3 linked regions of the Nisaea sediminum genome follow. The protein of the gene in region 1 interacts with the protein of each later gene in a pairwise test. Links are inferred from orthologs where the notes say so. Each region holds a gene or a part of one and is shown on either strand. Other genes may lie near its edges. The genes, in order: IG122_RS03275, IG122_RS03725 and IG122_RS14780.

Evidence for each region.
Region 2: the proteins of IG122_RS03275 (region 1) and IG122_RS03725 interact in binary tests that used the Escherichia coli proteins (3 or more experiments, as listed by UniProt). The link is inferred for Nisaea sediminum from one-to-one orthologs.
Region 3: the proteins of IG122_RS03275 (region 1) and IG122_RS14780 interact in binary tests that used the Escherichia coli proteins (3 or more experiments, as listed by UniProt). The link is inferred for Nisaea sediminum from one-to-one orthologs.

What each region holds. Positions count from the first base shown.
Region 1 is NZ_JACZCQ010000001.1:692,133-695,013, forward strand. Bases 1-2,727 are described here. They hold IG122_RS03275 (P-II family nitrogen regulator), read right to left. Parts: upstream 1,670-2,727; coding sequence 1,331-1,669; downstream 1-1,330. Other genes in these bases: glnA (type I glutamate--ammonia ligase), read right to left, coding at 1-1,126; IG122_RS03280 (MBL fold metallo-hydrolase), read right to left, coding at 1,897-2,652; IG122_RS03285 (pyridoxal phosphate-dependent aminotransferase), read right to left, coding at 2,675-2,727. In the rest of the region: more of IG122_RS03285, read right to left, coding at 2,728-2,881. UniProt on the Escherichia coli protein: P-II indirectly controls the transcription of the glutamine synthetase gene (glnA). P-II prevents NR-II-catalyzed conversion of NR-I to NR-I-phosphate, the transcriptional activator of GlnA. When P-II is uridylylated to P-II-UMP, these events are reversed.
Region 2 is NZ_JACZCQ010000002.1:48,117-51,269, reverse strand. What follows is about bases 117-3,115. They hold IG122_RS03725 (two-component system sensor histidine kinase NtrB), read right to left. Parts: upstream 2,179-3,115; coding sequence 1,054-2,178; downstream 117-1,053. Other genes in these bases: dusB (tRNA dihydrouridine synthase DusB), read right to left, coding at 2,175-3,115; ntrC (nitrogen regulation protein NR(I)), read right to left, coding at 117-1,051. Outside these bases: more of ntrC, read right to left, coding at 1-116; more of dusB, read right to left, coding at 3,116-3,153.
Region 3 is NZ_JACZCQ010000006.1:580,720-584,288, reverse strand. Bases 7-3,421 are described here. They hold IG122_RS14780 ([protein-PII] uridylyltransferase), read left to right. Parts: upstream 7-395; coding sequence 396-3,221; downstream 3,222-3,421. Other genes in these bases: murJ (murein biosynthesis integral membrane protein MurJ), read left to right, coding at 3,298-3,421; IG122_RS14785 (NAD(P)/FAD-dependent oxidoreductase), read right to left, coding at 7-231. Outside these bases: more of IG122_RS14785, read right to left, coding at 1-6; more of murJ, read left to right, coding at 3,422-3,569.

The sequences.
Region 1 (2,881 bases):
GCATGGCGGAGAAGATCAGGTACGGGTTGCCGGCGGCATCCGGGAACCGGACCTCGACGCGCTTGCCCTTCGGGCTGTTCACGAACGGGATACGGCAGGAGGCCGAACGGTTACGCGAGGAGTAGGCCAGCAGCACCGGCGCCTCGAAGCCCGGGACCAGACGCTTGTAGCTGTTGGTCGTGGAGTTCGCGAACGCGTTGATGGCCTTGGCGTGCTTGATGATGCCGCCGATATAGTAGAGGCACATCTCGGAGAGATCGGCATAGCCGTTACCCGCGAAGAGCGGCTTGCCGTCCTTCCAGATCGACTGGTGCACGTGCATGCCCGAGCCGTTGTCGCCGGCGATCGGCTTCGGCATGAAGGTCGCGGTCTTGCCATAGGCGTGCGCGACATTGTGCACGACGTACTTGTAGAGCTGCAGGGCGTCGGCGGTTTCCAGCAGGGTGCCGAACTTCATGCCGAGCTCGTGCTGGCCCGGGGCGACTTCGTGGTGGTGCTTTTCGATCGGCACGCCCATTTCGCCCATGACCGCCAGCATTTCGCTGCGCAGGTCCTGTTCGCTGTCAACCGGCGGGACCGGGAAGTAGCCGCCCTTGACGCCCGGACGGTGACCCATGTTGCCCTCTTCGTAGGCGCGGGCGGAGTTGGCCGGGAGTTCCGGGTGATCGAGTTCGTAGTACCCGACGTTGCTGCTGGTTTTGATCTTCACGTCCTCGAACACGAAGAACTCGGCTTCCGGGCCGAAGAAGGCGGTGTCGCCGATGCCGAGGCTGTTCAGGTAGTTGATCGCGGCCTTGGCGGTCGAACGCGGGTCGCGCTCGTAGGGCTGGCCGGTGATCGGATCCAGGATGTCGCAGAACAGCATCAGGGTCGGCTGCGCGAAGAACGGATCGACGCGAGCGGTCGAGAGGTCCGGCTTCAGGCCCATGTCGGACTCGTTGATCGCCTTCCAGCCGGCGATGGAGGAGCCGTCGAACATGAAGCCTTCGGTGAGGCTTTCCTCGTCGATCGTCTCAATGGCCTGGGTCACGTGCTGCATCTTGCCGCGCGGATCTGTGAAGCGCAGGTCAACGAACTTGCAATCATGTTCCTTGATCATGCTCATAACGGCATTCACATCAGACATAGTCTTCCTTCCTGACTACTTAAACGGGCCGTTGCCTTGTCGGCGCTTGGACAACCTGTGCCTGGTTGACCGAATGCCGCCGGCATCGCTTCCCTGTTTCGGCGGTGCCCTCTCCCCGGGCGGTCCAGCCATTTGTTTACCCGCCTGACGTCAGAGCGGGCGTTTCGTTCCTCCGGTAAAGGCGGAACGGGTTCATAGCCCTAATTAAAGGGCATCGCCCCCGGATTCTCCGGTTCGGATACGGATGACATCATCGACCCCGGAAACGAAGATCTTTCCGTCGCCGATGCGGCCGGTGCGGGCTGCGGACTGGATAGCGTCCACCGCACGCTCGACCAGGGAGTCCTCCATCACGACCTCGATTTTCACCTTCGGGAGAAAATCGACGACGTACTCGGCTCCTCGGTAAAGTTCGGTATGCCCCTTTTGGCGTCCGAACCCCTTGGCTTCGGTTACCGTGATTCCCTGGATGCCAACCTCATGCAGCGCTTCCTTCACTTCGTCGAGCTTGAAGGGCTTGATGATGGCTTCGACTTTTTTCATTGCTTCAGTGCTCTTCTGTTGATGTCCCGTCGCACGGGTCACGGAACCCGTAATAGCACACTCTGTGCCAAGCGTTTTCGATTCCGTAACTCATTGAAAAAACAACGCTAGTTGAACCGGGCTTCGAGTTTCAAGTTGTTCTCCTGCGTATTTTCTGAGCGCCTGCCTATTTTTTGGGCGCCAAGTTTTGTGCGTATCGGATTTCGTCCCGCCCGGCGACGTTCATCTCAGACCTTCACCACCAATCCGTCCTCGGCGGTTTCGAATTCCAGTGTCTTCTTCCGGGACAGCATATCGTCGTTCATATGCGTCAATATCAGACGCTTCGGTTCGATTTCCGGAAGCTTTTCCCGCAACGTTGCAAGATCCAGATGGAACGGGACCTTCTTGTCGTAGAAATAGGCTTCGGCAATCAAGAGGTCCGCTTCGCGTCCGATCGGAATTAGACTCTCGGTCCATTCGGTGTCGCCGGTATAGGCGATCACCTTGCCGGATGTGGAGACGCGATAGGCGAGGAAAGGGCCGTCGGGCGGGCCGTGCACAACCTGCTGCGCCAGAATTTCCAGATCGCCGACAGTCACGCTGTCTTCCGCTTCTATTTCGAACAGTTCCAGAGGGAATTTCTGACGTGTCCGGGAGGAGCCGGGAAAGGCGGTTTCCATTGCTCGTCCGATCCACTCCTGCAGCCCTTTCGGGCCGACAATGGTCAGTGGATCGGTCCGCTTCGAGAAGAATTGGGCATCCAGCATGAAGAAGGGGATGCCGCCGAAATGATCGCCGTGGAAATGGGTGATCAGGATCGTCTGGATCCGGTTGCGGTCGATCCCGAGTGCTTTCATCGCGATCAACGAACTCGCCCCGCAATCGATCAGAAACCGGGTCTTGGGTGTTTCGACATGAAAGCAGGTATTGAAACACCCGCCACTGCCGAACGCGTCGCCGCAGCCGACAAACGTGAGCAAGATGTCGCCAGCTGCGTCCATTCCAGGGTCCCTCAGGCGCAGGTCAGGCGAGGCAGGCTTTGATGCGCTTGATCGCTTCGATGATATTCTCCGTCGAATTCGCGTAGGAGAAGCGCAGATAGCCCTCGCCGTGGCCGCCGAAGCTGGTGCCTGCGATGACGGCGACGCCAGCCTGCTCGAGCAGCTTCTCCTGCAGCGCCTGCGCCTTCATGCCGGTGCCTTCGATGTTCGGGAATGCATAGAAAGCGCC
Region 2 (3,153 bases), on another replicon or contig:
CGCTGAGACGCTGCAGAGCGGCACCGTCTATGGTCTTCTCCGGCAACCCTTCCTTCTGCGCGAGGGTAAGGAAATGCCGCGCAAGGTCCGGAATATCCTCCTTGCGCTCCCGGAGCGGCGGCAGACGGAGCGGAACGACGTTGAGCCGATAGAACAGATCCTCGCGGAACATGCCCTGGCGGATCAGCTGCCGGAGATCACGGTGAGTCGCCGCCACGATGCGCACGTCGGCCTGGATGGCGGAACGTCCGCCGACAGTCGTGTATTCGCCTTCCTGCAGGACCCGGAGCAAACGGGTCTGGGCCTCGATCGGCATGTCACCAATCTCGTCGAGGAAGAGCGTCCCTCCCCGTGCCTGTTCGAAACGCCCGCTCGACCGTGCCGTAGCGCCGGTGAAGGCGCCCTTCTCGTGCCCGAAAAGCTCGCTTTCGATGAGCTCGCGCGGAATCGCCGCCATGTTGACCGCCACGAACGGACCATCACGGCGCTTGCCGTAGTCGTGCAGGGCCCGCGCCACCAGTTCCTTGCCGGTCCCGGATTCGCCTGCGATCATGACGGTCAGATCCGTGGCCATAAGGCGAGCCAGAACGCGATAGATCTCCTGCATGGCCGGAGACCTGCCGATGAGCGGCAGCTCTTCGTCCGAAACCTCCGGTTCTTTTGCCGCCGGTGCGGCCCCCTCGACGCGCGTGGTCAGCGCCTTGCGCACGACCTTCACCAGTTCCGAGAGATCGAACGGTTTTGGCAGATACTCGAAGGCTCCGCGCTCGCTCGCCTTTACAGCGGTCAGCAGCGTGTTCTGAGCACTCATCACGATGACGCGGAGATCGGGCCGGACCTTGCGGATCCGTGTGAGCAGGTCGAGGCCGTTTTCGTCCGGCATCACCACGTCGGTGATCACCAGATCGCCGTCCCCGCGCTCGACCCACTGCCAGAGATTTGCGGCATTGCCGGTCGAACGGACATCCATGCCGATCCGGGTCAGGGCCTGCGTCAAAACGGTACGGATGGCCTGATCGTCATCCGCGATCAGGATCGAAGCGCTGTCCATAGTCATGCCTGTGCAAAGGCCTCGGAAATATCGGCGATCGGCAGCGAGAGCCGGAACTCGGTCCTGCGCGGCTGGGAATCGACCTCGATCACACCGCCATGGTCGGCGACCGCTTTTGCCACGAACGCAAGACCGAGGCCCGACCCGTTCCGCTTGGAGGTGACAAACGGATCGAAGATCGTCGCCTTCATATCGTCCGGAATTCCGGGGCCGTTGTCGCGAATGGTGACCTGCAGCGGCAGGTTGACGCGTCGGGCGGAGCCCGGGACCGAGACCCGCATGCCGTGCCTGTAGGCCGTCGACATGTGGATCTCTCCGTCCTCGTCGCCGATGGCCTCGGCCGCGTTCTTCAGCAGATTCAGAAAGATCTGCACCAGAATGTCGCGGTTGCCGAGCACAGGCGGCAGAGAGGGATCGTAGCGCTCGAAATATTTGATGCGGCTGCCGAAACCGGACTCCGCGATCTTCTGGCAATGGTCAAGGACTTCGTGGATGTTCACCGGACTGCGTTCTATCGGGCGGTCATCCGAGAACACTTCCATGCGGTCGACGAGGCTGCAGATCCGGTCGGTCTCGTCGCAGATCAGCTTGGTCAGCGGACGGTCGGCCTCGATCGCATTCTGTTCCAGGAGCTGTGCCGCGCCCTTGATGCCGGAAAGCGGATTCTTCACCTCGTGCGCCAGCATTGCCGCCATCGCGGAGACGGAGCGGGCGGCGCCCTTGAAGTTGAACTGACGGTAAAGCTGGTTCGCGATCGAGCGCATCTGCAGCGTCAGCACGACGGCACCCGGCTTTTCGGGCAACGGCGAGACCTGGACGCTGACGATATGCGAGCCGATCCGGGGGCCCTCGAGAATGAGATCGTAGTCGAACAGGACCGAGGATTGCCGCCGGCACTGATCGATCATGCTGAGAACGGGGCTGTCGGCCGGGATCAGATCGGACAGCTCGCAACCTTCGAGGATCGCGGCGCTGCCCTGCAGGAAATGTTCCGCCGCCATGTTCACATAGACGATCCGGTTCTTCTCATCGAGACCGATGACCGGCGTCGGAACGGCATGCAGGACACCTGTCGGGTCCAGTCCGGCCGGCGCGGTGCGCGGCTCGGGATTGATGACCATGCTCATGCCGCCTGCCTCTCCAGTGCCATGCCGAAGAACCTCTCGATCGCCTCCTCGACGATCTGACGATCCATGGTGTTGTTGACGATCTGCCGGAACTCGGCCGAGCCCGGGACACCGGCCGCATACCAGCCGATATGCTTGCGCGCCAGTTTCAGCCCCAGTTTGCTGCCGTAGTGGGACAACATCTCGGCGACATGGCGCCGCATGATGTCGGCGCGTTCTCGGAATGTCGGGTCCGCAGGCACGGGATCGCCCCCAAGATGGGCGGCAACCTGCGCCGGGAACCAGGGTCGGCCATAGACGCCGCGCCCGATCATCACGCCGTCCGCGCCCGACTGCTCGAGACAGGCATCGACATCTTCGAGGGTTGCGATATCCCCGTTCGCGACGACCGGAAGGGATACCGCCTGTTTCACCTTGCGGATGAACCTCCAGTCGGCTTCGCCCTTGTACATCTGGCAGCGCGTACGTCCGTGCACCGTCAACAACCGGATGCCCGCTTCCTCGGCGATCTTCGCCAGGCGCGGCGCGTTGCGGTCGCTCTGGTCCCAGCCGGTCCGCATCTTGAGGGTCACCGGAACCGGGACCGCCTCGACCACCGCTTCCATGATCCGTCCCGCCAGGGCCTCGTCGCGCATCAGCGCGGACCCGGCGAGCTTGTTGACCACCTTCTTCACCGGACAGCCCATGTTGATGTCGATGATCTCGGCGCCGCGATCGACATTGAGTTTCGCGGCCTCCGCCATGATCTCCGGATCCCAGCCGGCAAGCTGGACCGCCATCGGACGCTCCAGATCCATGTCCTGCGGGATCTTGAACATCTCCTCGCGTTCTTCGCGGAGCACGGCGGCGCTCGCGATCATCTCGGAGACGACGAGACCGCATCCGAACTCGCGCACGAGCCGGCGGAACGGACGATCCGTCACCCCCGACATAGGGGCGAGGAAAACCGGACTCTCCAGTGCGATTTCGCCGATC
Region 3 (3,569 bases), on another replicon or contig:
GGTCGCGAAGTGATGGCCGAAGAGCCCGATCTCGATGTTCTCCGGATTGGAGAACTGCTGGCGGATACCGCCGGCCGAGCGGGGTGTGGACGCGGTCGCATAGCTTGAGTCGCGCTCGATGACGGTGATCGAGCCGGGAGCGCCGGACACGGAGGCGAGAAAGTAGGCGATGGCGCTGCCGATCACGCCGCCGCCGATGATGACGACATCGCTGGCTGGTTTGTCTGCCACGGGGACCGCTCCGGAAAGGACGCAAGGAACGAGAGACATCTTCCGTCGTTCTTATCTTCGGGCGAGGCCGAGGTCCAGCGACCATGTTGCAGCGCGGGACATGGCATGGCGGTCGATTATGCACTAATGTCCCGCGAGGTGATTTCGCGAGGTGCGATAGGGACATGGCCGTCGACAATCTGATGCCGGAAAGCGGGGCCGGGACGGACGCCGCCGTGGCGGCGCAAGCGCCGAAGGTCAAGAGCCGCAAGAAGATCGTGGACCCGGCCGCGCTTGCAGGGGCCATCGACGCGCTCTGGCAGGACAGCGAGAATGCCGACTCTTTCCGGCCCGCGTTCCTGAAGCTGTTGCGGCATACGGTCGACGATGGCCGGGCCGAGGTGGAGCGCCGCTTTCTCGAAAGCAACGATGGCGCCGAGGCGGTCCGGGCCAACGCCTATCTAACGGATGTAATCGTCCGGGCGATCGCCGACACGACGACGACAAGAATTTACCGCAATGCCAATCCGACCCAGGGCGAGCAGATCTGTGTCGCCGCGGTCGGAGGTTACGGGCGCGGCGAGATGGCGCCCTATTCCGACCTCGATCTGCTCTTCCTGCTGCCCTACAAGCAGACCCCCTACAGCGAGCAGGTGGTCGAATACATGCTCTACCTGCTCTGGGATCTGCGTCTGAAGGTCGGGCACGCGACCCGGTCGGTCGATGAATGCATTCGCCAGGCAAAGGCGGACATGACGATCCGGACCTCGCTGCTGGAGCTCCGCTATCTCTGGGGCGCCGAGCCGCTCTTCGCGGACCTGCGCGGGCGCTTCCGCAAGGATGTCGAGACCGGGACCGAGATGGAGTTCGTCGAGGCCAAGCTTTCCGAGGCGGACGAACGGCACGAGCGGCTGGGAGACAGCCGCTATGTCATCGAGCCGAACATCAAGGACGGCAAGGGCGGGTTGCGCGATCTGCACCGGCTCTTCTGGATCGGCAAATATGTCTACAAGGTCGACCAGGTCTCCGACCTGGTGGAGCGCGGGGTGCTGACGGCGGCGGAAGCCCGTAAGTTCGCCAAGGCGCAGAAGCTGCTCTGGACCATCCGCTGCCATCTCCACTATCTGACCGACCGAGCCGAGGAACGCCTGACCGTCGATCTGCAGACCGAGATCGCCAAGCGCATGGGTTACACGAACCGTGCGGGCGCCGTCGCGGTCGAGCGTTTCATGAAGCACTATTACCTGGTCTCCAAGGATGTCGGAGATCTGACCCGCATCTTCTGCGCCAGCATCGAGGCGGAGAACCGCCGCAAGCCCCGGCTCAGGCTCTCCTGGGGATTCCAGCGGAAAAGGGATCTCGGCGACTTCCAGGTCGACGGCGACCGGCTGAACGTGGTGGATGACGAGGTCTTTTCCCGCGATCCGGTGAACCTCATCCGCTTCTTTCACACCGCGCAGAAACACGACCTGGAGCTGCATCCGCACGCGCTGCGCCTGGTGACCCAGAACCTGAAGCGGATCGACAAGGACCTGCGCAAGGACGAAGAGGCGAACCGGCTTTTCGTCGAGATGCTGGAAGCGCCGCAAGGCCCGGAACGGATCTTCCGCCGCATGAACGAGGCCCAGGTTCTGGGCCGCTTCGTGCCGGATTTCGGCCGTGTCGTCGCCCAGATGCAGTACGACATGTACCATGTCTACACCGTGGACGAGCACACCATCGTCATGCTCGGCATCCTGCACCGGATCGAGAAAGGCGAGCTTGCGGAGATCGCGCCGATCGCGAGCGAGGTGATCCACAAGGTGATTTCCCGGCGGGCGCTCTATGTCGCGGTGTTCCTGCACGACATCGCCAAGGGCCGCGGCGGCGACCATTCGCGCCTCGGCGAGCGGGTCGCGCGGCGGCTCTGCCCGCGGTTTGGTCTGAGCGAGGAGGAAACCGAGACCGTCGCCTGGCTGGTGCGGTGGCATCTGCTGATGAGCTATGCCGCCTTCAAGCGCGACGTGAACGATCCGAAGACCGTGCATGATTTTTCCGCCATCGTGCAGTCTCCGGAGCGCCTGCGACTGCTGCTGGTGCTGACCGTCGCCGATATCCGCGCGGTCGGACCGAATGTCTGGAACGGTTGGAAAGCGGCGCTGCTGCGCGAGCTTTACTGGGCTTCGGACGAAGCGCTGACCGGACAGGGCGAGGAGGCCGGCCGCAAGCGCCGCATCGAAAAGGCGAAGAGAGCGCTGGCGAAAGCGCTGGTCGACTGGCCAGCCGAAGATATCGAGCGCCACCTCTCGCTCGGCTATGCGGATTACTGGCTCGCTTTCGACCTCGAAACCCATGTGCGCCATGCCCGCATGGTCCGCGCCGCGGAGATCGAGGACCGTGAGCTCGCGATCGAAAGCCGGGTCGATGCCGCCCGCGAGGTGACCGAGATCATCGTCTATACCTCGGACCATCCCGGCCTCTTTTCGCGCATCACCGGCGCGATGGCGATTTCCGGCGCGAGCATCGTCGATGCGCGGATCGCGACCTTCAGCAACGGCATGGCGCTCGACGTTTTCTGGATCCAGGACGAGGACCGCAAGGCCTTCGACCGGCCGGACAAGCTGGCGAAGCTCTCCGTGGCGATCGAACAGGCCCTGACCGGACGATTGAATCTGCTCGCCGAGCTGGTGAAGCGCCGCCGCAGTATCGAGCGCCGGGCCCGGGTGATGAAAATCCCGACCCGCGTGCTGGTCGACAACAAGGCGAGCGTCACCCACACCGTCATCGAGGTGAACGCGACCGACCGGCCGGGTGTGCTCTATCGCATCGCGCGGGCGCTCCGGGAGATCAAGATCCAGATCTTCTCGGCCAAGATTTCGACCTATGGCGAGAGCTTCGTCGATGTGTTCTATGTGAAGGACCTGTTCGGGCTGAAGATCGATTCCGATTCGCGGATCCAGGAGATCCGCGACGCTCTGCTGACCGCGCTTGCCGACGATGCGGCACCGCCGCGATCCGACAGCGGCTCTTGATGGCTTTCCGCAGCCTTTTTCCTGCCCCGGTTCCAATGCAGTCTTCCCGCTCCGCCGCCGCAAAGCCGAAAGTGCCATGTCCCTGATCCGCGCCGCCGCCACAGTCGGCAGTTACACCATGATCAGCCGGGTCACGGGCTTTCTGCGCGACGTGCTGATCGCCGCGATCCTTGGCGCGGGGCCGGTGGCGGATGCCTTCTTCGTCGCCTTCAAGCTGCCGAACTTCTTCCGCCGCCTGACCGCCGAAGGGTCTTTCACCGTCGCTTTCGTGCCGCTCTTCGCCGGTTCGCTCGAGGCAGAGGGCCGAGCCGAGGCGAAGCGGTTTGCCGAGGATGCTCTGGCGATGAT